2 regions of the Oceanicoccus sp. KOV_DT_Chl genome follow, and region 1 is predicted to be linked to the other one. Evidence: predicted binding sites of a transcription regulator. Region 1 holds the regulator's gene; the other holds the start of a gene.
What was found. The regulator PhoB, encoded in region 1, activates phosphate uptake and scavenging genes when phosphate is short. The targets are predictions, from matches to a motif close to TGTCATAAANNTGTAACA.

Region 1 (12,537 bases):
TGAACGTCGTCCGGATGTAAATAAAGATCACCCTGGTATTCGCGTCAATATTCGTGTTGCCAAGGGTGTATTAGTTACTAGTCTGGATTTGTCGGGAGAGAGCTTACACCGTCGTGGTTATCGGCAAGAGGGTGGGGCGGCGCCGTTAAAGGAAAACCTCGCGGCAGCGATTTTAATGCGGGCCAATTGGTCAGGTATAGCGGCCAGAGGTGGCGCGCTTTTGGACCCAATGTGTGGTTCCGGTACGCTACTCATTGAAGGCGCGATGATGTCGGCCAATATTGCGCCGGGTATTTTACGCAGCTACTGGGGTTTTAATGGTTGGTTGGGCCATCAATCAAAATATTGGGATGCAGAATTACAAGAAGCCAGGGCGTTAAAAGAAGCCGCCCTCCAGCGTCAATGGCCGGAAATCCGCGGTTATGATGCAAGCCCTAAAGCTATTGATATCGCCCAGCAAAATATCGATGCCGCAGGTTTGAACGGTAAAGTTCGAGTGTTGCGCAAGGAATTGGCAGATTTTGCCAAACCCACCCATGTTGAAATTGATTCCGGTTTGGTTATTTGCAACCCACCGTATGGCGAGCGTTTAGGTGATGAGTCTTCGTTATTGCATTTGTATCGCAATCTCGGTCAAACCCTGAAAAAAGAATTCGTCGGTTGGCAGGCGGGCGTGTTTACCGGCAACCCGGAGCTGGGTAAAAAAATGGGGCTGAAAAATAAAAAACAGTACCAGCTTTTTAATGGCGCGATTGCCAGTAAATTACTTAGCTTTGATGTACAGCCGGAATACTTTGTCGAAGATCGTCGAGCATTAACGGAGCGCGATGAGAAGTCGTCGGTGCCTCAGCCATTGTCGGATGGCGCGCAAATGTTTGCCAATCGCTTAAGGAAAAACCGCAAGCAGTTACAAAAATGGGCAAAAAATAACAATGTCAGTTGCTATCGTTTGTACGATGCGGATATGCCGGAATACGCGGTTGCGGTAGATTATTATGAAGGTTGGGTGCATGTTGCTGAATACAGCGCACCGGCTAGTGTTGATCCCGCCGTTGCTGAACAGCGGTTGCGCGAGGTGATGTCGGCGATTCCGCAGGCATTGGATGTCGCTGAAAAATATGTGGTACTAAAGCAACGCACCCGACAAAAAGGAGCGAAGCAATATCAAAAGCAAGACAGTAGTGGCGACTTTTTTGAGGTAAGGGAAGGGCAGGCTAAACTGCTGGTGAATATGAAAGACTATCTGGATACAGGGTTGTTTCTAGATCACCGGCCGGTGCGTTTAAAAATAGCGGAGTTGGCTAAGGGCAATCGTTTTTTAAATCTCTTTTGTTATACCGCTACAGCGAGTGTGCACGCGGCAATGGGTGGCGCTACCTTCACTGATAGTGTTGATCTTTCCAGTACCTATCTGGAGTGGGCCAGTAAGAATATGGCGTTAAATGGCTTTAGTGAAACCAAGCACAGGATGATACGGGCTGATGTGCTGGAATGGGTAAAAACCTGTGACAATCGCTATGATTTGATCTTATTGGATCCGCCGACGTTTTCAAATTCCAAGAAAATGGATGCCACTCTCGATATACAGCGTGATCATGTGGCCTTAATCCATGATGCGATGAAGTTATTAACTCGCGACGGCTTGTTAATCTTCTCTAATAACCAGCGTAAATTCAGCCTCGCTAATGATCAATTAACGGATTACTGTGTCGAGAATAAATCTGACTGGTCTCTTGATAAAGATTTTCACCGTTCGAAGAAGATTCATCAGTGCTGGTTTATCAAGCATCAGGAAAAATAATGCGGTTTGCCAGTAGTTTAGTATTGCGTCGGATTCTAACACTATTACTGTGTTTGCTGTCTATTGGCACTGCGCAAGCCGCAATAGATGCGCAGATCGTATTCCCGATAACGTTGCAAATTAAAGATTTTGGGATTTATCAATTATTAGAAAAATCAGAGAGCCAGTTCAAAGCTGATACCACCGCAGGTTATGCCAGTGTGGTGAGTTCCCGCTTGGTGAAACAGACCGCCACGGTACCGTTAAAGCAAGACCAGTTGTTTGGTTTTAATTTTATTATTCGCGACAATACCGTGGATACGGAATGGGTGCCGGTTACCATTCAGATTAAACATCCTTCCACTAACGATTATTTAGGTCACCAGTCCAAAGGTTTTACCAAGCACAGTCATGCGCGCATAAAAGCCGATGGCAGCTACCAGAACGGTGCCTTTTATCTATTGGCAAAGCCTTATGAGTTAGTGGCTGGAGAATGGGTGATTAGCGTAATTTATCGCCACGAGATAGTTGTCAGCAAAACCTTTCAGGTGCAATAACCTTGTTATTAGCGCCATCATCTCCACTGATTTAAATTCAACTTGGCTTAGCGTGATCGACTACGGGAACGAACAGCCCTGTTTTTCCGGGTTTTGGAACCGCCTGCCAGTTTACGTTTGGTATTGCTGCCATCGGAACGCGGCGGTAAACCGGTGTGCTGGGTCAACATTTTTTGACCAGCAGGTGCTACCCAGGTGCGCGGTTGACGAGCGGGAACCAAATGCTTTTTGCCGGGGCCAATTAAGTCTTTGCGGCCCATTTTTAATAACGCTTCCCTGATTGCTGGCCAATTATCTGCATCGTGATAACGCAAAAATGCTTTATGTAAACGGCGATGTTTGAGGCCGCGTGGGGTTTTAACCATTTCGCTATTGCGCCCGACTTTCTTCAGTGGGTTCCTTTCCGAGTAATACATCGCAGTGGCGCTGGCCATTGGGGAAGGGTAGAACGCTTGAACTTGATCAGCCCGAAAGCCGTTATTCTTTAGCCACAGCGCCAGATTCATCATGTCTTCATCGCTGGTGCCCGGGTGGGCGGCGATAAAGTAGGGAATTAAATATTGTTTTTTGCCCGCCAGCTTGGAATATTTTTCAAACATATTCTTAAAGCGCTCGTAAGTACCGATGCCGGGTTTCATCATTTTTGATAGCGGCCCACCCTCGGTATGTTCGGGGGCTATTTTTAAATAGCCGCCGACGTGGTGGGTGACGAGTTCTTGCACGTACTCCGGGGTTTCTACCGCAAGGTCATAGCGCAAGCCGGAAGCAATTAATACTTTTTTAATGCCCGGTAGGGCGCGGGTTTCACGATATAAGTCCACCAATGGCATTTGGTCGGTATCAAGGTTGCTACAGATACCAGGGTAAACACAGGACAGGCGACGACAGCTCTCCTCTATCGTTTTACTTTTACAATTCAACCGCCACATATTGGCAGTAGGGCCGCCGAGATCTGACACTATGCCGGTAAAGCCGGGGGTTTTATCGCGAATGTTTTCAACTTCCCGCAGAATAGATTCTTTGGAGCGGCTTTGAATAATGCGGCCTTCATGCTCGGTAATGGAACAGAACGTACAGCCACCAAAACAGCCGCGCATGATATTCACCGAGGTGCGAATCATCTCATAAGCAGGAATACGTGCATCACCGTAACTGGGGTGAGGGACGCGCTGATAGGGCAGGTCAAACACATTATCCAGTTCGTCAGTTTCGAGCGGAATCGGTGGTGGGTTTAACCACACTTCGCGTTCACCGTGTCGTTGCACCAGTGCTCTGGCATTACCCGGATTAGTTTCCAGGTGTAAAACGCGGGAGGCGTGGGCGTAGTAAACAGGATCATTCTTTACGGTTTCGTAGGAAGGCAGTCGAATCACCGTTTTGCTGCGGTCGAGTTTATTTTTTCGCGCGCTGAGCGGGTCGATGATGGTCACGGTTTGAATATCGCTATTCTTATCGCTTGCTTTATCTTCAATGGCGCAATCTTTACTGCCGCCGGAGTCACTAACTTCGTAAGGGTTGAGATGTTTTTCTACCTTCCCCGGACTATCAATTTGGGTTGAATCAATCACCGTCCAGCCAGCAGGAATACCCTTGCGGACGAAGGCGCTGCCCCGAATATCGCGTATTTGCCCAATCGGCTCACCGGCAGCCAAGCGATGAGCTGCTTCGACAATAGCGCGTTCGGCGTTGCCGTAAACCAGTAAATCGGCTTTGGAGTCCATCAACACGGAGCGTTTTACTTTATCGCTCCAGTAATCGTAGTGGGCAATTCGACGCAAACTGGCTTCGATGGATCCGATAATGATGGGTACGCCTTTGTAAGCTTCTTTACAGCGCTGGGAGTAGGCAACCACGGCGCGGTCAGGTCGCTTGCCGCCTTCATCATTGGGGGAGTAAGCATCGTCGTGACGCAATTTGCGATCAGCGGTGTAGCGGTTGATCATGGAATCCATGTTGCCAGCGGCGACACCGTAAAAAAGATTGGGTTTGCCCAGCGTCATAAAGGCATCTTTCGAGCGCCAGTCCGGTTGCGCAATAATTCCTACGCGAAAGCCCTGCGCTTCCAATACGCGACCTATAACGGCCATGCCAAAGCTGGGGTGATCCACATAGGCGTCGCCGGTGACGATGATAATGTCGCAACTATCCCAGCCCAGTGTATCCATCTCTGCCCGACTCATGGGCAGAAAAGGTGCAGGGCCAAAGCACTCCGCCCAGTATTTGCGGTAGGAGAATAATTCTTGGCTAGTGGATGTTGACGATTTCATGTGTGTGGTTTGGAGATATCAGCAGGATTGAACGGCCGTCATTATACTTGAATGTAGCGGGTAAAGTATTAAAGCCAGCAGTTTTACTGGTCTATTCGTCATAAATAAGTCATTAAATAGCCACAGAATTGCGATTTTTGCTTAGCTTTGTCATATTGCTGTCATAAACTTTGGCTTTAATCATCAGCTATTGAGAGAACAGCTACAGGTATTTAAATGGAAGGTAAGACAATTCTGATCGTAGATGATGAAGCCGCCATCAGGGAAATGATACGTATGTCGCTGGAGATGGCGGGCTTTGATTGTTCGGAGGCCGGTGATATTCAGCAGGCTCACGTACAAATTATTGATAATCCACCAGACCTGGTGTTACTGGATTGGATGCTGCCGGGAGGGTCCGGGGTAGAGTTGCTGCGGCGTTTGCGTAAAGATGAAATGACCAGCCGCCTGCCTGTCATTATGCTGACAGCAAAAACCGAAGAAGATAATAAGATTCAAGGTTTGGATGTCGGCGCTGATGATTATATCACCAAGCCCTTTGCGCCAAGAGAGATGTTATCGCGGATTAAGGCAGTATTGCGTCGAGCGGGTGCTATCGAGGAGGAGGATGCCATTGAAGTTTCAGGTTTAAAATTGGACCCTTCGAGTCACCGCGTATTTATTGATCAAGCGCCGATAAGTATTGGTCCCACCGAGTTTAAATTATTAAAGTTCTTTATGACGCATCAGGAACGGGCCTATAGTCGTGGCCAGTTACTCGATCAGGTGTGGGGTGGTAATGTATACGTTGAAGAGCGTACCGTTGATGTACATATTCGCCGCTTACGCAAAGCGTTGATGACAGATAAGGCCGATTACGGCGACTTGGTACAAACGGTTAGAGGCACCGGCTACCGTTTTTCTACAGCTAGCTAAAATTGTTCTTCATTACTGTGTTTTGCCATGGCAAAACCGCCTACAATATTGTCACCCGCACACAAAGCCGCGCCTGCTAATTAGTGGCTGTTTATTGGTGAACTGAACCATGCATACTGTCGATTGGAAAATCGAATGTCGCAATTTACTATTGCTGCTTGTATTAGCTGCTTTGATTGGCTGGCCTTTCTCCCTGCTGCTCCCCGCTGTATTGCTGACCACTCTGGTTTATATAGCGTGGACTTTTTATCAATTAAGACGAATTCAGAAGTGGCTTGATCAAAGTATTGATCTGGCGCCGCCCGAAAGTACAGGGCTATGGGGCGAGGTTTTTGATGGTATTTATCAATTACAGCGACGAGCTAAAGAAGAGCATGAACGCTTAAAAGCTGCGGTAAGTTACTTACAGGACTCTTTTGCATCGTTAGAAGACGGTGCGGTGTTAATTGATACACGTGGCAATATTGAATGGAGTAATGCTGCGGCAGAAAAGTTTCTGGGCTTGCGTTTTCCTGAAGATACCAAGCAGCAGTTAGTAAATTTAATTCGTACCCCTGATTTTATTCGTTATTTTGACGGCAACGATTATGTGCAGCCGTTATTGTTAACCTCGCCGTATAACAATCATTTTAAGCTGTTAATCAATATCACTTACTTTGGTCAGGGTAGTCGCTTGCTTTTTGCCCGGGATGTCACTGAAACAGATCGCTTACAGCAAATGCGTAAAGATTTTGTCGCTAATGTCTCTCATGAATTACGTACCCCGCTAACGGTTATTAATGGTTATTTGCAGACTCTGGCCGATGCTGACGCTGAGCAGTTGTTATCAGATGATCTACGTTGGCGACGGGTGATTCAGCAAATGCTTAGCCAGTCTCAGCGAATGGAAACCTTAATCCATGATTTGATTACATTGTCCCGATTGGAGTCTGTACCTGAGGCGCAGGAACAGCCGCCAATTTTTATCCGCCCGATAATCGAGGCAATTAGAGAAGAGGTATTGGCGGCAGTCACAACTGAGCGCCATATTACAATCGAGTGTGATGATAGTCTTCAGTTACAGGGCAGCAGTGATGAAATTCATAGTGCATTTGCTAATTTAATTATGAATGCGGCCAAGTACACTCACGATGGAGGCCATATTAACGTACGCTGGTATCGAAGTCTTCAAGGTGCTTGTTTGGAGGTTGTTGATGATGGTGGTGGTATTGAGGCGCATCATTTACACCGCTTAACCGAACGCTTTTATCGGGTAGACAATAGCCGTTCGATTGAGACTGGCGGGACCGGCCTTGGTTTAGCGATTGTGAAACATATCTTGTTGCGTCATCAGGCGGAACTAAAAATATCGAGTACGGTGGGCGAGGGTAGTACTTTTTGCTGCCTGTTCCCTGAGCTGCGAGTGCTTGATTGCTCTGAATCCGCCTGATTTCGCTGTCGGTAAATACGGGCCCATCTGCTAATTGTCTTTTCGTCTCTCTCTGCGCTTGATGTTATTTTACTGAAGTCAGAAAATTTTCTTTATCGTCATATTACTGTAACAAAAGATTCTTAAAGTAGCCCCTGTAACTTAAAAGTGTCACAAACATTTTGTGTACTCGCTTATAAATAACTCTTTGGAGAGTCGGATGAAACTGTATAACCCTATAAAAAAACTAGCCTTTGCATTAGCGCTGAGTTCAGTCAGTGTCATGGGTGCCCATGCTACGGTAGACGCAGATCTACCGGATTATACTAAAGCCAGTGGCGTCTCTGGCAACCTATCAAGTGTTGGTTCTGATACGTTGGCTAACTTGATGACCTTGTGGGCTGAAAGCTACAAGCGTTTCTACCCCAATGTGAATATTCAGATTCAGGCGGCGGGTTCTTCTACTGCACCACCAGCGTTGACCGAAGGTACTTCTAATCTGGGCCCAATGAGCCGCAAGATGAAAGATAAAGAATTGGCGGCCTTTGAAGAAAAGTATGGCTATAAGCCAACAGCGGTTCCAGTAGCGATCGATGCGCTGGCGGTGTATGTGCATAAAGATAACCCTATTAAGGGGTTGGCGATGGCTGAGGTCGATGCGATTTTCTCTTCTACCTTAAAGTGTGGCGGATCTAGCAATATCAATACCTGGGGTAAAGCGGGATTGACTGACGCATGGGCTAATCGCGATATTCAGTTGTTTGGTCGCAATTCTGTGTCAGGAACCTATGGATACTTTAAGGAAAATGCGCTCTGTAAAGGTGATTTCAAAAACACTGTGAATGAGCAGCCAGGCTCAGCATCAGTGGTGCAGTCGGTAGCTACTTCGATTAATGGTATCGGTTACTCAGGTATCGGCTATAAAACATCCAGTGTGAGAGCAGTAGCTTTAAGTGAAAAGGCGGGTGGTAACTTAATTGATGCAACCCCTGAAAACGCGGTAAAAGGTGAATACCCTTTGTCACGTTACTTATATGTTTACGTCAATAAAGCACCTAACAAACCTTTAAGCCCTTTAGAGCGTGAATTTATCAAGTTAGTGATGTCCAAAGCCGGGCAGGAAGTTGTTGTAAAGGATGGCTATATTCCATTACCCGCTAAAGTCGTTGAGATTCAATTGAAAAAATTGGGTCTATAACGTTAGCTGACCCAAATTCAGGTCATTTCAGGGTCTTTTGTTGCGCTCTGATTATCGCCACGGTCCCTGACCGTGGCTTTTTTATGTACGGGCATTTATCACTAAAGTCCGGCCAACTGAATTGAATGGGATTTAGTTTTTCGCTGTAACATAAGTGTCATAATTGATTCATATAATCCCAGCGATGATTGATACGGTTTCCCCATCTATGAGCACAAAACAACGAACTAGCTTGACTCAGGAGCGCCTGGGTGGCTGGCGCCAAGCTAAAGATAGCCTAACTAATTTCACTATTACCGCCGGTGGTATGGGGGTATTAGTCGCAATCCTGCTGATTTTCTTCTATTTGCTTTACGAAATTGTGCCGCTGTTTAAGTCGGCCAGTTTAGAGCCCCTGCAAACCTATTCTGTAGCAGCTAATGGTGATGTCCTCTATTTGGCGATGGAAGAACAGGCCGAGGTTGCCATGCAGCTGGATCGTGGCGGCCAGGTGCAGTTTTTCTTTGCTGAGGATGGCGCTACGATTAAACAGTTCCAGCTACCTGTAGAGGGGGCTATTACCAGCTTTGCGCTGAACTCGGAACAGCAGCCACTGTTTGCTGTCGCTGCAAATAACCAAGTGGTGTTGGCTGCGCCAAAATACAAGATTAGTTACCCGAATGATCAGCGCTTGATTTCACCCATTTTGGAATACCCGTATGGCGAGGTACCCATATCTCTGGGAGAGGGCACTATAACCCAGCTGGTCGTTCGTGATACCGACGATGAAATGTTGCTAATTGCAAAAATTAATCGTCAGCTACAAGGCGTTCGGCAGATCAAAGAGGAAGACTTTTTGACTGAGGAAGTGGTGCTGAGGGAAGAACGCCTGAATTTACCGGAAGTGGATATTAATATTGATTGGCTGCTAGTGGGACCTGATCAGCGTTGGTTATATTTGATTAGCAAGTCTGGTGATTATCGGGTCATCAGTTTAGCTGATGAAGAAGTGATTGATGCCGGCCGCTTTTTTGATGGTGACAGAGTTACCGATGTCCGGTTTTTATTGGGCGATATTTCACTGCTTGTAGCTAGTGATCAAGGAGAAGTAGTACAAACTTTTATGGTGCGTCAGCCGGGTAAAACACCACGGTTGAGAAACATTAGACAATTCCAGCAAAGTGATACTGCTATTAAACAATTAGTGGTGGAGCATCGTCGCAAAGGATTTGTCACGTTAGACCAAAACAATGAAGTGAGTATCTACCATACGACCTCTGGTCGTCATTTATTAGCCAAAAGTGTTGCTGCGAATACCACTAACATTCAGCAACTAGCATTGGCACCAAGAGCTGATGCACTGCTAAGCCGAACTCAGAGTGGTGAGTTTACCTATTGGGATTTATATAATGAGCACCCGGAGGTTTCCTGGCAAGCACTGTGGGAAAAAGTCTGGTACGAGAGTTACCCTGAACCTGATTACATCTGGCAGTCTTCGGCGTCCAATACTGATTTTGAGGCGAAATACAGTTTTACCCCGCTAGCATTTGGTACGTTAAAGGCGGCATTTTATGCCATGCTAATTGCTACCCCATTAGCCTTGTGTGGTGCAATCTACACTGCATATTTCATGGCGCCGACTGTACGCAGAAAAGTTAAGCCGTTAGTGGAGTTAATGGAGGCGCTGCCTACTGTAATTTTAGGGTTTTTAGCAGGCTTATGGCTGGCTCCTTTTATGGAAAGAAATTTACCCGGTGTTTTTAGTATTTTCTTAATGATGCCCATCGGCGTGCTGATGTTTGGATTTGCCTGGAGTCGATTGCCTAATAAAATTCGACTCAGCGTGCCTGATGGCTGGCATCCTATTTTATTAATCCCTGTTGTCATTTTTATCTGCTGGGGCTGTGTCGCTGCCAGCGGAATATTGGAAGTATGGTTTTTTCATGGCGATATGCGCGCCTGGCTAACTCATGACCTCGGTATTTCTTATGATCAGCGTAATGCGATGGTGGTTGGAGTTGCAATGGGGTTTGCGGTGGTGCCAACTATTTTTTCTATCGCAGAAGATGCGATTTTCTCAGTACCAAAGTCTTTGAGTTATGGTTCACTCGCGTTAGGCGCAACACCATGGCAGACCTTAATTGGAGTAATTATACCTACGGCCAGTCCAGGCATATTTTCTGCTTTAATGATTGGGATGGGGCGTGCGGTAGGCGAAACTATGATTGTATTAATGGCTACAGGCAATACACCGGTGATGGACGCCAATATTTTTGAAGGCATGCGAACTCTGGCAGCTAATATCGCTGTTGAAATTGGTGAAACAGAAGTCGATAGCTCACATTTTCGGGTGTTATTCCTGGCGGCTTTCGTACTGTTTTTATTTACTTTTGCAGTCAATACCGTGGCAGAAGTTGTACGCCAGCGCTTGCGTAAGAAGTACGGTTCCCTGTAACCACCGTTGCGCGTTGATTTATTAGCATGAGCTGCAAGTGATAGCTCATATTAAACATAGCCTGATTGAATTCAGGTTAAGTTATTAAATAGTGTAATTTTATGACAATAGTTGAACAAACAAGGTTATCAGTGAAGCCGCAATCAGCTAAACAATGGTTGCGCAATGGCGATCCGTTCATTTGGTTAAATGCTGCTGCGGTTAGTATTAGTGTAGTCGCTGTTGTGGGCTTGCTGTTGCTGCTGGCGGTACGGGGTTTTGGCCATTTTTGGCCTAGTGATGTACTGCAGGCACAATACGCATTACCAGGTCAGCCAGTAAAAACGATTATTGGCGAAGTGGTTGAAAGTGAACAGGTCTCGCTTGAACAGCTGAAATCAGCGGGAGTTAATCTTGATAGCGATAGTCTGTTTATTACCCGCAGCTTAATCAAGCAGGGTAATCGCGATGTTTCAGGTATGGATTTTGCCTGGATTATAGAGGATTTTGTCAGCGATAAAACCTACCCTGAAGATATTATGGCCATAGAGCGCCGTGAATGGGGTAATTTTTACGGTTACCTTAAAACGGTAAAAGAATCTGGAAATATTGTTGTCACTGAAAATACCTGGGCTGAATTTCAAACCCGTATTCAACGCGCACTACAGATTCATAATGACATTGAAACTATAGAAAAAGGTGATATTGGCGCCATTAACTATCAGATTGAACGTTTGCGTTTAGCTGGTCGTAGTCTGGAGTTAAAAAACAATATCAGTGCTGCAGATAAGGCATTAGCGCAGGCAGATATTGCTACCACCCGAGCGGAGTTGGATCAGCGCTATGCGGTATTACAAGAGCAGTTGGTGACACTCTATCAGCAAATTAATCGCGACAGTTTTATTGCTGAGACCATGAGTGGTGCGGAGGTAGAAATTCCGTTAGCGGTAGTCGTGCATGCTTATCAACCCAATGGCATGAATGTGCTACAGAAGTCTGTTGCCTATCTCGAAAAGTTTTGGGAGTTTCTAAGTGATGAACCCCGAGAGGCTAATACTGAAGGTGGTATTTTCCCCGCCATTTTTGGTACCGTAATGATGGTGTTGTTAATGTCGGTGATGGTGACCCCGTTTGGTGTGGTTGCAGCCGTATATTTGCGAGAGTATGCCAGACAAGGTTTGATGACCCGTATTATTAGAATTGCCGTAAACAATTTGGCAGGGGTGCCATCGATTGTTTATGGGGTATTCGGCTTGGGTTTCTTCATTTATTTTCTCGGCGCTGAAATTGATAAGGCGCTTTTCCCTGCGGCGTTGCCAGCACCGACTTTTGGTACTCCAGGTTTATTATGGGCTTCATTAACCTTGGCGTTGTTGACATTGCCAGTAGTTATTGTGGCAACAGAAGAAGGTTTGTCACGGATTCCTAAAGCCTTGCGAGAAGGCAGTTTGGCGCTAGGTGCAACTAAAGCGGAAACATTGTGGCGTGTAGTGTTGCCAATGGCTAGCCCTGCCATGATGACGGGTTTGATTTTGGCGGTTGCTCGTGCAGCCGGTGAGGTAGCGCCATTGATGTTGGTGGGTGTGGTCAAACTGGCACCGTCACTACCGGTTGATGGTAATTATCCTTATATGCATTTGGATCAAAAGTTTATGCACCTGGGGTTTCATATCTATGATGTGGGCTTTCAAAGTCCTAATGTTGAAGCAGCCAGACCATTAGTTTATGCCACGGCTTTATTACTGGTCGTGATTATTGCCCTGCTGAACTTTAGCGCGGTTGCTTTACGTAATCATCTGCGTGAGAAATATAAATCGCTGGAAATGTAAAGTGCCCAAGTATTTTCAATACATAGTGTTGAAAAAATATTAATGAATAGTGAGAGTTTAAACGTGAAATCACATGCAATAAATATGGACGGTATCGGTCGCTCTGCGCAGCAATATACTATGGCTGATGAAGAAGTTAGCTTGTCTGTGCATGATCTAAACCTGTTTTA
Region 2 (12,537 bases), on a different contig from region 1:
AGTAAAACCGCCCGTTTGCCACCATACAAACGGGTTTTTTGTTTATAAAACAAACGATTAGTAGTAAAGGGAAAATATCCGCGATTTTCTATATCAGGGGTTTGACAAGGAAACCGATTAATGTAGAATGCGCGCACGTTTGAGAGCGGGGTGATTAGCTCAGCTGGGAGAGCATCGCCCTTACAAGGCGAGGGTCGGCGGTTCGATCCCGTCATCACCCACCAATCTCAAAAGTAAAATGTTGTAAAACTGTTTCCGGCTTTGTTCGCTCTGCGAACCCTGAATACTACAGAAGTAGTTAACAGGACTTAAAGGACCGGTAGTTCAGTTGGTTAGAATGCCGGCCTGTCACGCCGGAGGTCGCGGGTTCGAGTCCCGTCCGGTCCGCCAACTATTCGGAAACAGCAAAAGCCACCCATGAGGTGGTTTTTTTATGCCTGAAAGTTTTGGTGCTTGCACATGATCTTCTTATAATGCGTGAAGCCCCCAACTCCACTCTACTACTCGGCGCGATACCTATGGAAATCTACAAAGAGTTCACCTTTGAAGCAGCCCACCGCTTACCTAATGTACCCACTGGTCATAAGTGCGCCCGCCTCCATGGGCATTCTTTCTATGTAAGGATTTACGTCAGTGACAGTCTTGACCCACACACCGGCTGGGTTATGGATTTCAGTGAGCTTAAGCAGCATTTTCAGCCAATCTACGAGCAGCTGGACCATCATTACCTGAATGATATCCCTGGCCTGGAAAACCCTACCAGTGAAATTCTTTGTCGTTGGATTTGGCAGCAACTCAAACCCTCACTGCCCATACTCAGCCAAATTGAAGTCAAGGAAACCTGCACCAGTGGCTGCATTTATCGCGGCATTGATTAGCAACTTTTTGCCGAAATAGACACCAAAGCGTGTAGAAATTAGCCTCGAAAATTGATTGACAAATTGAACCAGGCAAAAAACTTATTCACACGGAGCTTTTTTTGACCAGATCGGCTTACCCACAGGGCGAATAGACATAAAAAACTTTAAGTTAGCCTCCTAAACGACTGATTTTATTAATATTTAATGATAGAGATTGATTTTTGATCAATCTAAGAAGGGGGTTGATATACGTGAAGAAGGGAGCAAACTAAACAACTTACCCACGAAGTTATCCACAGATTTTGTGGACAACAATTTAGGGCACATCAAAGCCAGCAGCAATCAAAGTAAGAAACTCAATCATCTCCTCTTCGTTTGAATAGCCTTTGGATTTGATCACAGTCCAGTCAATATTGGCCTTATCGGAAGGCAGGATCATCGAGATTATTTCTTTATCGGTAATAAAAATCCCATGTAAACCAGCCACTGGTGTAAAGTCAGGCGCCAACACCACCAGAAACTCAGGAAGCCCACGCTCATGAGGAACCTGGGCGAAAGGCAGTGAACGATTGCCGGCAAAGCTGTTATAAACCCGCCCTACACGATCGCCAAAACCTTCATCAGCTAACTGCGATAACATCGCTTCTTTATCAACGCCAGACGAGGCCTCCGCAGCCTTGTCATCACTACCACCCGAGTCCTCGAGCATTAAACCATCAAGATCATCAAGCTCTCTTACTGGGGATTGTTGTTTATTGGCGTATTGATCCAGAGATTCAGAAATTCTTTTTTTGGTAATTTGCAAGCTGGCTAAAACCGTCTGGAGTTTTTCAACCTCTTCGGGCTCATGCAATGCAATCCGGTCGTAATCCAGACTTTTGGAAGCAGCTAAAAGCTGATCCGCTTTTTCCAATATCACACTAGAAAATGATTTCACTCGACAACCTTCAAAACATCTATGCATTATTATCTGCTAACAAAATAGACGTAATTGTCGTTATTTTCCAGTGATTAGTGGCGCGACTAGCACACCATGACTGTTACATAAGTCTATGAAAACCACTAATACATTCCCATCGAGAATGCCGGTGTGGACAAATAGTGCTTAAAATCACCCCAGGGTAAAGGTCGGCTATATAAATATCCCTGACACTGCCCCCTTCCGGCAAACCTAATTGTTGTAATAGAACCGCCAACTGAGCACTGGTCTCAACGCCCTCTGCCACAACAGTCAAGTTTAGCTGTCTGGCAAACGCGATGATGGCAGCAATAATATCCGAATCACGTTGACAACTGATTAATCCCGCAACAAAGGCTTGGTCAACTTTTAACTTAGTGATTGGTAGCATACTTAAATGCAATAGCGAAGCAGAACCACTGCCAAAGTCATCAATACTAATACCCACTTGCAAGCCTCTAATTTCCATTAGCACATTGATTACTGCATCTCTATTTTCAACCAATAGGGTTTCAGCTATTTCCAGCTCAAGATTTTTTGGATTAATACCGCTGCTATCAATAATGTCCGTTAGCTCAGTAATAAATTCAGGCGCCAATAGCTGTTGCATGGATACATTCACAGCCATAGTAAAATCCAGATTTAATTGATGATACATATCAACCGCGGATAGGCATGCAGTCTCCAGCACCCAGCGACCTATCGGTATAATCAATCCACTTTCATTTGCGAGCGGCACAAAATCTTCGGCATCCACAACACTGCCATCAGACCGATACCAGCGCAGCAATGCTTCCGCGCCCTGTACTTCACCGGTACTTGCAGCCACGATTGGTTGATAATGTACAACAAACTCATTGCGTTCCAACGCATGATGAAGCTCACTGGACAAACGCAAGCGACCAGCTATTTTCTGATTGAATTCCGACTCAAAGAAACTACTGCAATTGCCACCAAAAGTTTGCGCATTACGTAAGGCATCTTCAGCCATATCAATCAACTCCAACGCACAATCTTTACCGCGGGCATGTACTGAAAGCCCGATACTACACGTTACAAAAAAATTCCTATCAACTAAATTATGGGGCTCTGCCATACCGTGCGTTAAATTTCTTAATACATTTTCAAGCTCATGTGTACTGATGCCATGCCCGCCACGAGGCAGCAAAGCAATAACGAAACTACTATCAGCAACGCGGCCAACAATATCTACAGGCAGAAGAAAAGATTTAATTCGCTCTACCATCGCTACAATTAACATATCGAATCGTGCCCGACCTAGATTATCAATAACACAATCAGCACTATCTAAATCAAGCCGCATCACAACCAGTGGCATACTGAGAGTTGACTGCCCGTCCATTAAACTTTTTGTGTTGTTTAAACAGTGCTGCAAGAGATCAAGAAAATAAACGCGGTTGGGGAGTTTTACCAGCGAATCGTAGCAAGCCGATAATTCCGAGGAACTCTCTTTATTCTCTAATTGAAATTGTCTTTCAATGCCACTTTGAATCGCAGCTAGCAAAGAGTGCTGTCCCATTTCATTTTTATACAAACACTCAACGGCACCATCCCTTAATGCCTCGACAGCGCGCTCTGGATAATTTCTACAGGTTAATACCACGATGGCAAGGTGCGGATAGGTTCGGGAAAAAAATCGGCAAAGTTCCCGCTGCTCTCCTAGCGGCAAAGAAGTACCCAACAAAAAAACATCAAAACGGGTCGAGCGAGCAATACCGATGGCATCATCTTTGGTATACGCCCTAACTAGCTGGCACGAAACGGCTGCCGCTTTCAGCAATGATTCCAACCATACGGCTTCGGGATCATTTGCCTCCAAAGACAATATGAGCAATGTAGATTTATCCATAAACCAATTCCCTTAGGCAAGTATTAATACCCGGCTCGCTTAGTAAAGCGGGTTTTCTTTCTCTCGTAAGTACGTAGATTTACCTACATTCTGCCCATGGATTAAGTGGATTATGAGGAAAAATCGATATCTCGCTGATTTCCTTGATTTATCTAAAAGTCATCTATACTCAAATGAATTTTAGAAATATGTCACTTCTGTCATATTACTGAAATATTTCTGTCCCACAATTGTCGCATTCAATAACCAGGGGGATCGGTATTGATAAATATGCACTTTGTGGGGTTACACCGACAGGTGCTATAACAAACTTTTGGAGACACTCGGATGAAACTTAAACTATTACCCGCAGCCATTGTAGCTGCTTCAACGTTTACATCAGGCGCCTATGCTGCGGATATGACTGTCTATGGTAAAGCCAACCTCACCTTAAACAACTACGACCTGGAAAGCGATGATGTTGAAAACTGGCAGCTCGAAAGCAATGCTTCCAGAGTGGGTGTTAAAGGCAGTCTCGCCATTAACGACAACTTAAAAGCCATCTATAAAATGGAGTTTGAAGTATATATCGATGATGGTGATAGCGGCGCTAGCAAAGACAATGATACGTTTGAACAGCGCAATATATACGCAGGTATACAAGGTGGATTCGGTACCGTTATCGCCGGCAAGCATGATACGCCGACTAAATTGGCCCAGTCTAAAATCGATAAATTTAACGACCTCCCACTTGGCGATATTAAAAATCTCTTTGAGGGTGAAAACCGCGAATCCAACATTGTTATGTATACCACGCCTGATATGGATGGTCTCACCTTTACCGGTGCATTCATTCCCGGCGAAACCAATGAAGATGACAGCATCGCCGATGGCATTTCTGTTGCCCTAAGCTACAACAAAGAAAGCCTGTATCTTGCGCTGGCAGTGGATGATGAAGTCGATTCTCGCGACACCATGCGCGCAGTAGCTGAATATACTATCGGTGATGCCAAACTGGGCTTTATGTATCAGACAGTCGAACTCTCTGATTCCAGCGTTTTTGAAGATGATGAGGATGGCTTTCTGGTCAGCGGCGAATATAAAGTAGCGCCTAGCTGGGTACTAAAAGCGCAGTACGGTTACAACGAAACTGAAGATGAAGACGGCGACGAAGGCGAGTACACGCAATTAACCTTTGGCGCCGACTACAAGCTAAGTAAAGCAACCAAAGTTTTTGCATACTACTCAACCATTGAAGCCGACGAAGATGGTAGCGACGATACCGATGACACCACTTTCGCTGTAGGCTATGAGCTGAAATTCTAAAATTTTATTAAAGCTTTACTCAAGGGACTATACTAACAAGTATGGTCCCTTTTCTTTTTACAATGTAAATAAAATAAGAACACTGGAAATACTATGAGCAAACAACTGCTATCCGTCTTTATTATGCTGTCATTACTGGGAGTTTCCAGTAGCACCATTGCCGACTTTGATGTCGATGATGCCGACACACTAAACTTTGAAGCGTTTCATCGTGACAAAAACCCGGATAAAGAAGTCTGGAAACAACAAGAATCGAAAAAGGAAGTACAGAAGACCGGGATCGCCAGCACAGAGACTAGCCTTAACTCAGACAAAGAATTTGAAATCAGGGAACGTTACAGCCTCAGCCGCAGCACCCAAACGCCTTACTCGGCATTTTTTGTCATTGAAGCACTACATAAGCAGATGGCCCAACTCTGCCCGCAAGGCTGGAAAAAACTTGCGGAGCGTAGCGAGCCCATTGAACAGGACTTTTATCTATACTACGAACTAAAATGCCTATAAAAACTATCACACGCTGCAATACAGAAGCTCACAGCAACTAAAATAACGGTTCATCACCGGTCAAACCGAATTCTGGCCAGGCGCCATGAACATAGGTTTGGCAATTACCATAACCCACACCGCCCCCTACCGGGTCTTCAATGCGAATCATGTTATCCCGAAACTGTTTATATCTGGCAAGCACTTCAGGACTGCTTGCATCGACCACATAGTCACCATCAATATGTAAGTCACCGCGCCAACTACCATGGTAAGCGCCGTCACCACCGTGGTAATGGCCGGCCCCTAAATAAAATCCGGTTTCTGATAGTTTTTCAAAGGTCATCGGACGCTCCGTTCCATCTTCCATATGAAAATTAAAACAGCCACGCTGCAAGCGTTTTGTAGCGGGGTCAAATTCCAACACGGGTTTTAACCCAAGCACCAAATTTTCTTTACCCGCCTCAGTTTCCAGCCCTCCCTGTAATTGCTGATGCATAAAACCAGGACCAGAGAACTGTAAAAAATAATGATGAAATGCGTAATGAGAACCGTCAGCGCGTGTGAACAACATAGGGTTCCAAATTGCCAGTGCTTGCGGGATCATCGACTCATAACCCGGCTCCATATCCGCAATCGGGATGCCGACTTGCGGACGAATGCCCCAGGATTTGTCCCGTGTAGCAACCCAACTGTCCTGACTAATATCTATCCTATGCCCTTCGACTTCTAACCAGCCAGTCACGACACCGGTTTGGTGATAGCGAATTTGATCAGTAGCTTTACGGTAGCCGTGCATATCACGACGATCTTCTCTGTCTTCAACAACACATGGCACAGCCGCATTAAATACGATATCGAAAGCGATAGGTTGATGCTCATTGGCAGCTAAAGAAATACGCACACTGTGAAGTGGCTCAATAATTTCATATTCAATAGGCCCTACATTAACCGTTTCAGGGTCACTGTTAAGTGAACGGCTAGCCCTTACTACCCATTGCTCTTTGCCTCGACTCACACCGGCATAGGCATCGACCACATTGCGATTGGTGTACTTACCAAAACCAAAAGCAATTTGTACCGAGCCATCTTTGGCTGCTGCCATACCACAGACTTTTTCCGCCCAGGCTGGGTCACTTTGACCGACGGAGGCGAATGTTTCTACTGCCTGATGATTAAATTGCTCATCTGCAGCAAGCAAGGGGCCTATTGAACCTGACATAAAATTTTCTCTCGATATAAAAGACACAGCTGAATTAAAAGTTAATTAACACTGCATATTTTGACAACAACCCATCGTGCGCTGAATGCCTGTTTTATTTAACCCCCCCAACTCTATTGAATCAACGTTGAGACTTGATTTCCAGATCGACCCTCCCCGTAGCCGGGGGGCAGAGCTACGAAAGACCAAAGGTTCAAATACAACCGACGCTAGTAAAACAATCTGTTGTTGCAGTCTATAAAAAAGTTCGAGCAATCTTGATCGTTAATCGCAACTGGCTACCCACCTTCGCGCACTGCTGTCCGGGATAAACCTGAAACACCATAAATAAGCGAAAGTCATTCTCGTCTTGATCGGGAATGACGAGTCAAAATTGAGTCTCTACCTTATCTCGACACGTTTCGTGCTATTGGTGAAGGCTGAAACTCTATAATGCTAATTTATCCCGAACAGCAGTGCGCCGGCGCAGGAATGACAGTTGCAATAGCTTAATTGGCAAAAACCACATTACCGTATCAATTCAACTAATACCAAACTTGGCCATCTGCTCATCAATTAACAAAGTGCTGTTGTTATTCAAATCAAATTGGTCTTCGGGTTTAAAATAACCCTGCGCAGTTAAACGCGTACCCACGCGATGCATTATCACGGCAAACTGAAAATTACTGAGCAACTCATAATAATCCAGCTCTGCAGCACTATGGCCACTGTGCTGCTCCCATAATGCAGTCATCTTTTGCCTATCGGGTAAGCCATCCACTTTGGGTAAACCCAAACCTTTAGTCAGACTATCATCCAATACAAACCACCAGGATAAATCGTGTACCGGATTACCCAAGTGCACCATCTCCCAATCTAACACTCCAATAATATCGGCACTATTTTCTGCAATCATTAAATTGGGTGGTTTGGCATCTCCCCAACATAATGCCAGCGGCTCATTGCTCGGTTGATTATTTTTCAAGTATGCCAGCACCGGGTGTAATTTAGGAAAAGGACGCCCCAAAATTTCAGCCCAAGCTAGAAAACTCTCATAATAAGCTAACTGCTGTTGCAAAGGCGTCGCAAATGTTTTGTTATCCCACAAGTCAGCAAATCCCAGCGGCTCCCAATCAACCTTGTTAACGGCCCCCATCTGCGCAATGGCATTCTCCCATATAGCACCACACACCTGCGGCGACTCTTGTGTCAACCAGCCTTCCATTTGATAAGGAGGGTTATCGGCCATATAACGGCCATGCAGACGCTCCATAATAAAAAACGGCTTACCAATGACACTGGTATCCATTTCCATCCCGAGCGTAGTCGGCACCTTGACCGGCGTGTTTTGTAAGCGCTGCATCGTGCGGTACTGCAATGGCAGGTCATACTCGGGAAAGATCCCTTCGCCACTGGCCTCCAAGCGGGCTACCAGCGCTTGCGTTTGGCTAGCGCCCTGCTCCGTCCAGCTGATATCAAACAACAAGGTTTCATTCGAGGCTCCCGCCTCTGGACTGGTGAATTCTGAAATCGTTAGCCCCTCGCGCTCAGGGTGCCGGGCTGCCAGCCATTGCTGTAATTTGCCACGCAGTTGTTCTTGTTCTGCCATTAGTGAGATTCCTGTAGTTGTATAGCGCCTATTATTGATTTAAAAACCTAGCCAAAAGCATAGTAATCACTATGATTCTATCAGTGGCAAAATATTACGCCATTACCAATTGGTTAGCTTAGTGCTCATTCACCAATACTATTTTGCCTAACACGGCTGCACTGTCTATTCTCCGGTGCGCCTCTGCCGCCTGATCCAGCGGCAAGCGATCAGCAACCGCCGGCTTTAACTTACCGGCTTTCAATAGACTAAACAAAGCCTGCACATCATCCTTAAATTGTTGCGGGTGCTTTGCCCGGCGGGTATGAATATTGTAAAACACAGAATCTTTGCCATCAGGGAGCAACTTCCATAACAGCATCAACTTGGCAAAACCCAGCAACAAACTAGGCAATTTTTCCTCACCGGTCGTCAACTGCATCGCTCCAAAGGCAACCAATACACCACCGCGCTTTAAACAACTATAGGAACGTGACCAGCTGCTACCCCCAGCGTATCAAAGACCGCATCAACACCACCGGCAGATAATTGCTTAACGCGTTGCTCAACATCTTCACTTTGGTAATCTATATGAGTAGCGCCATAACTTTCCACCAAAGACTTTTTAGCTGCCGATGCAGTACCCAGCATGTGTAAACCCAATTCTTTACCCAATTCCAGCAAAGCCGTGCCTACTGCACCACCAGCAGCATGCACTAAACATTGACTGCCGGGTTTAAGTTCTCGTATGCGCGTAAGCATTTGGTAAGCGGTGGTGTAGGATAAAATCATACACACAGCCTCAGCCGGATCAAGACCGTCAGGGGCTAGCACCACCTGCTCGGCATCAACACACAAGAACTCGGTATAACCGCCAATTACTGGCATGTCGGCTACAAATTGCCCGACGGTTACATTGCTGACATTAGCTCCTACCTTATCCACCACTCCGTACCAGTCATAACCCAGAGTGAAGGGTGGCTTGTCCTTAACATCCACATACTGCCCCTGCCGAATTATTGTATCGGTAAAGCCGGTACCGGCTGCTAACACTTTAACCCTCACCTGGTTATCCGTAGGCTCGGGCAGCTCCGGCTCTAACACGACCTGTAACTTTTCCGGCCCACCAAACGCAGTGATGATGACATGCTGATAAGACATAACAAACTCTCCAAAAAATAGTTGTGCGACTATACAACAGCACCACAATAGATACGCTCGGGTTAAAGCATTGTAATACTCTGCAGCGGGCAAAACAGCATCTGCTATCAACCCCCATCAGCCTGGACTGAGATTATTTCCCTCTATATTGCTTGCCAATAAATGACTAACAAAAACGCATAGGTTCGGCCTTATCGATATTTTGGGATGGCGGTAGACACCTACCCTAAACGTGACGACCTGGTCTGAGACGTGTCACCGTTGTAACTTTGCAGAAATGGAAGCAGACCCTATCAACCGCTCACCCTTTATCTGTACAAGGAAGCGTCAAATTATCACGTTGCCATTAATACTTACCATTCCGATTGTATAAATAGAAACGCTATAGGGAAGATTAAAAATTGATGACCGATAGAACTATGACAGATCGCGGCTCAGGCACGATAAATTCAGGAGGTGGAAATTTACTTGCAGGAATAGAAACGGCGGTCAAATCCCACTCCGGTGTTTACCACTGCATTATTGCTGGGTGACCGATGAAAAATGAAGCAGAAATCAGTCATTGTTACCACAGGTTTTTTTATTAATCCAAATTTGCAGATATTTATTCTGGATAAAATCAATAAAGCCACTGTCACGCATGGCTTTAAGCTCTTTATCAATCAATGGGAGATAGCGGGCAGCCGTACTCTCCTTTTTCACTACAAAATAAAATTCACGATAAAAGTCATGGATCTCAATAGACTGCAAACTATCATTTTTAATAAAGTCACGCTGTAGCAAATGAAATTTATGCGTCCCCATAATAATGTAGTCATAATTACCCAACTCAAGTTGAGTAATAAGCTGATGCTTATCATTGCCTTGATAAACTGCCACATTCCAACCATATTTTTTAATCAACTGCTGGCGGTTTTCTCCCAACTCCATTGCCACACCGTTAAGGCCAGAGACATTTGCCAGATCTTCACTGAATTTACTTTTATGCTTTTTAAGGAAGACAATTGACTCTTTGATCATAGCGACCGGCTCGTTACTAAATAAAAAGTCGCTACCCAGCGAAATCCTTGGCAACGCTTTCAGCGCATCCACTTCACCATTGTTAATTTGTGAAATCACCGTTCGATAGGCACTTTCGCTTACTGGTATCGGTTTATCAAAGGTAATTGCAACCCCCGCTTTCGTAAAAGCTCTTTCCAGCACCACTCGATTGGCCCCGGTTATCTGACCAGAACAGGAGTCCACCCAACTGTGTGGCGGCTCATCGTAGGCAACATTGCCACCAATGATTAACGCTTCACCTGCAACCAAGGTCGGTGACACTACAATGACGCACAGGCTACCAACCAGGACCACCGCCTTTAATGTGTCTTTCAGTAACATTATCTTATTTCTCAATAGTGGGTTAACGCTGGAACCTATAGCCATATTGACGTCAATATTTCCGCAGTATATATCACACTATTACCACTTCACACTTGTCATAGGCCATTATTGATTCTGCTGGGTGCTGACAGAAGCCAATAGATAAATATAATGGAGGATAAAAATGAATGGGGAGCAGGGAAAGAAATGATAGCAGTGAACGCTGTCCAGAACGGGATTAAAAAGCGATTTAATCAACAGCGCAACAATATTTACTAATAAAATCGCCTATCACCTCAATTGACTCTATGTACTACAGGTTGCGAAATAGGCGATTTTCTGCGTGCATACTCTGGCACAGATTTAAATATGTGCCACATTGCCAAGCAGGCCAAGCTAATTAATTTACTTCATAAACCAGCGGCCATACCCTATCCAACCAGTCGCAACCTAACCTCTTGAAACAACAAGCCTGTCATTTTTTCAATCTCTGTAAGAATTTCAGGTTCAACAGAGTGTAAGAAGGTATCATACTGGCGTGCGATATCGGTACTCTCTGAACGGTTACAGTAACGAATTAACGAATTCAGTTCTTGCTCGTTGCTCAAGCGGTATTTTTTGCCGGTTTTAGACGCAACGATGACACTTAAACGATAGAGATGAAAAATGCTGTTTTGAGAAAATACGAGTTTCATAGGGACTTCCTGCTTTCACTACAGTTGAGTAGATAATAAGTATGCATAGGCTCTCATATCAGGTACAGCAAAAATGTCCTTGCAAGGCACCGCGCAGTAGAAAATGGGATAGCACTCACACAACTATCAAAACTGCATCACCTTTAACTGAAGCCTCGTCGTTTTTTGGGCTGGGTTCTTAGGCAATTCATTGTATAGCTCTTCGTTGTTCTCCACGCTGCAATTCTAATCACTAGGCGCAAAGCAGCTAACTATAGCGTCTGGCTTAGGTACAAATATGTGGCTGCTAGCGAGAACCTAAAGTTAACGGGCTGTCCCTGACTGGAGGGATTACGTGCTGTGAACATAAGCCAGGGTATCCTAGCCACACACTGATACTCTTTTACACACCTATCGATGCAGAATTGCAAATAATCATCTTCAATACTACAGTTCTTTACTAAGTTCAGTATAGTAAAGCGATTGTTTGTATTGTGCTGCCAGCAAGGATTCAGGTCATACCCAACCATTACGGACAACTTGTGAGAGTTATATATTATGTATAAAACGATTCTTTGTGCAATTGACGCAACTAGCGAAGGAAAAGAGGTTCTGGCAAAAGCCTCAAAACTCTCCAAGCTTTGTAACAGTAAACTTATCGTGATCCATGTGATTCCCTACTCTATGCTTCCAAGGGATTATCAAAAAGAGTTAACGGAAAAAATCTCTCCCAAAATTGATAAGCTTGCCAGTGCTTTTGGTGTACCCAAAAAGAATCAAATTATTAAGGTGGGTAAGCCTTATGATCACATTTGCATGCTTGCCGAGAAGAGAAAAGCGGATTTAATTATTTTAGGGACACATTCCAAAAAAGGCATTCAAGCACTGCTTGGCTCAACAGCTAATGGCGTGGTGAATTATGCAAAATGTGATGTCTCGCTAGTAAAAATTTGTTGAATCAGTGCATGCGCTGCCAGCGCTTTGGCAGCCTAGTCTTATTAATTAAATAAACACCGCACGAAGCAGCTGATGCAAAAGTGCCCGGAATTTTTCCAGTTGCACATTATCACTA

Region 2: UNITIG_RS03070 (porin) is a predicted target of PhoB. The motif match lies at 3,887-3,904, and genes of this name have one in related genera.

The regions. Positions count from the first base shown of each region.
Region 1 is NZ_FQLF01000007.1:72,537-85,073, reverse strand. Features, by position in the region: gene rlmKL (bifunctional 23S rRNA (guanine(2069)-N(7))-methyltransferase RlmK/23S rRNA (guanine(2445)-N(2))-methyltransferase RlmL) at 1-1,801, shown strand, start outside; gene UNITIG_RS21600 (DUF3859 domain-containing protein) at 1,801-2,337, shown strand; gene UNITIG_RS21595 (YgiQ family radical SAM protein) at 2,385-4,604, opposite strand; gene phoB (phosphate regulon transcriptional regulator PhoB) at 4,821-5,519, shown strand; gene phoR (phosphate regulon sensor histidine kinase PhoR) at 5,629-6,948, shown strand; gene UNITIG_RS21580 (PstS family phosphate ABC transporter substrate-binding protein) at 7,148-8,125, shown strand; gene UNITIG_RS21575 (ABC transporter permease subunit) at 8,334-10,559, shown strand; gene pstA (phosphate ABC transporter permease PstA) at 10,661-12,367, shown strand; gene pstB (phosphate ABC transporter ATP-binding protein PstB) at 12,488-12,537, shown strand, end outside.
Region 2 is NZ_FQLF01000001.1:666,108-678,644, reverse strand. Features, by position in the region: tRNA gene UNITIG_RS03095 (tRNA-Val) at 149-224, shown strand; tRNA gene UNITIG_RS03090 (tRNA-Asp) at 314-390, shown strand; gene queD (6-carboxytetrahydropterin synthase QueD) at 474-878, shown strand; gene UNITIG_RS03080 (hypothetical protein) at 1,177-1,797, opposite strand; gene UNITIG_RS03075 (bifunctional diguanylate cyclase/phosphodiesterase) at 1,901-3,688, opposite strand; gene UNITIG_RS03070 (porin) at 4,016-4,993, shown strand; gene UNITIG_RS03065 (hypothetical protein) at 5,087-5,497, shown strand; gene UNITIG_RS03060 (hypothetical protein) at 5,535-6,698, opposite strand; gene UNITIG_RS03055 (phosphotransferase family protein) at 7,219-8,286, opposite strand; gene UNITIG_RS23970 (zinc-binding dehydrogenase) at 8,405-8,725, opposite strand; gene UNITIG_RS03050 (alcohol dehydrogenase catalytic domain-containing protein) at 8,740-9,426, opposite strand; gene UNITIG_RS03045 (ABC transporter substrate-binding protein) at 9,982-10,809, opposite strand; gene UNITIG_RS03040 (hypothetical protein) at 11,223-11,486, opposite strand; gene UNITIG_RS03035 (universal stress protein) at 12,024-12,422, shown strand; gene UNITIG_RS03030 (TetR/AcrR family transcriptional regulator) at 12,468-12,537, opposite strand, start outside.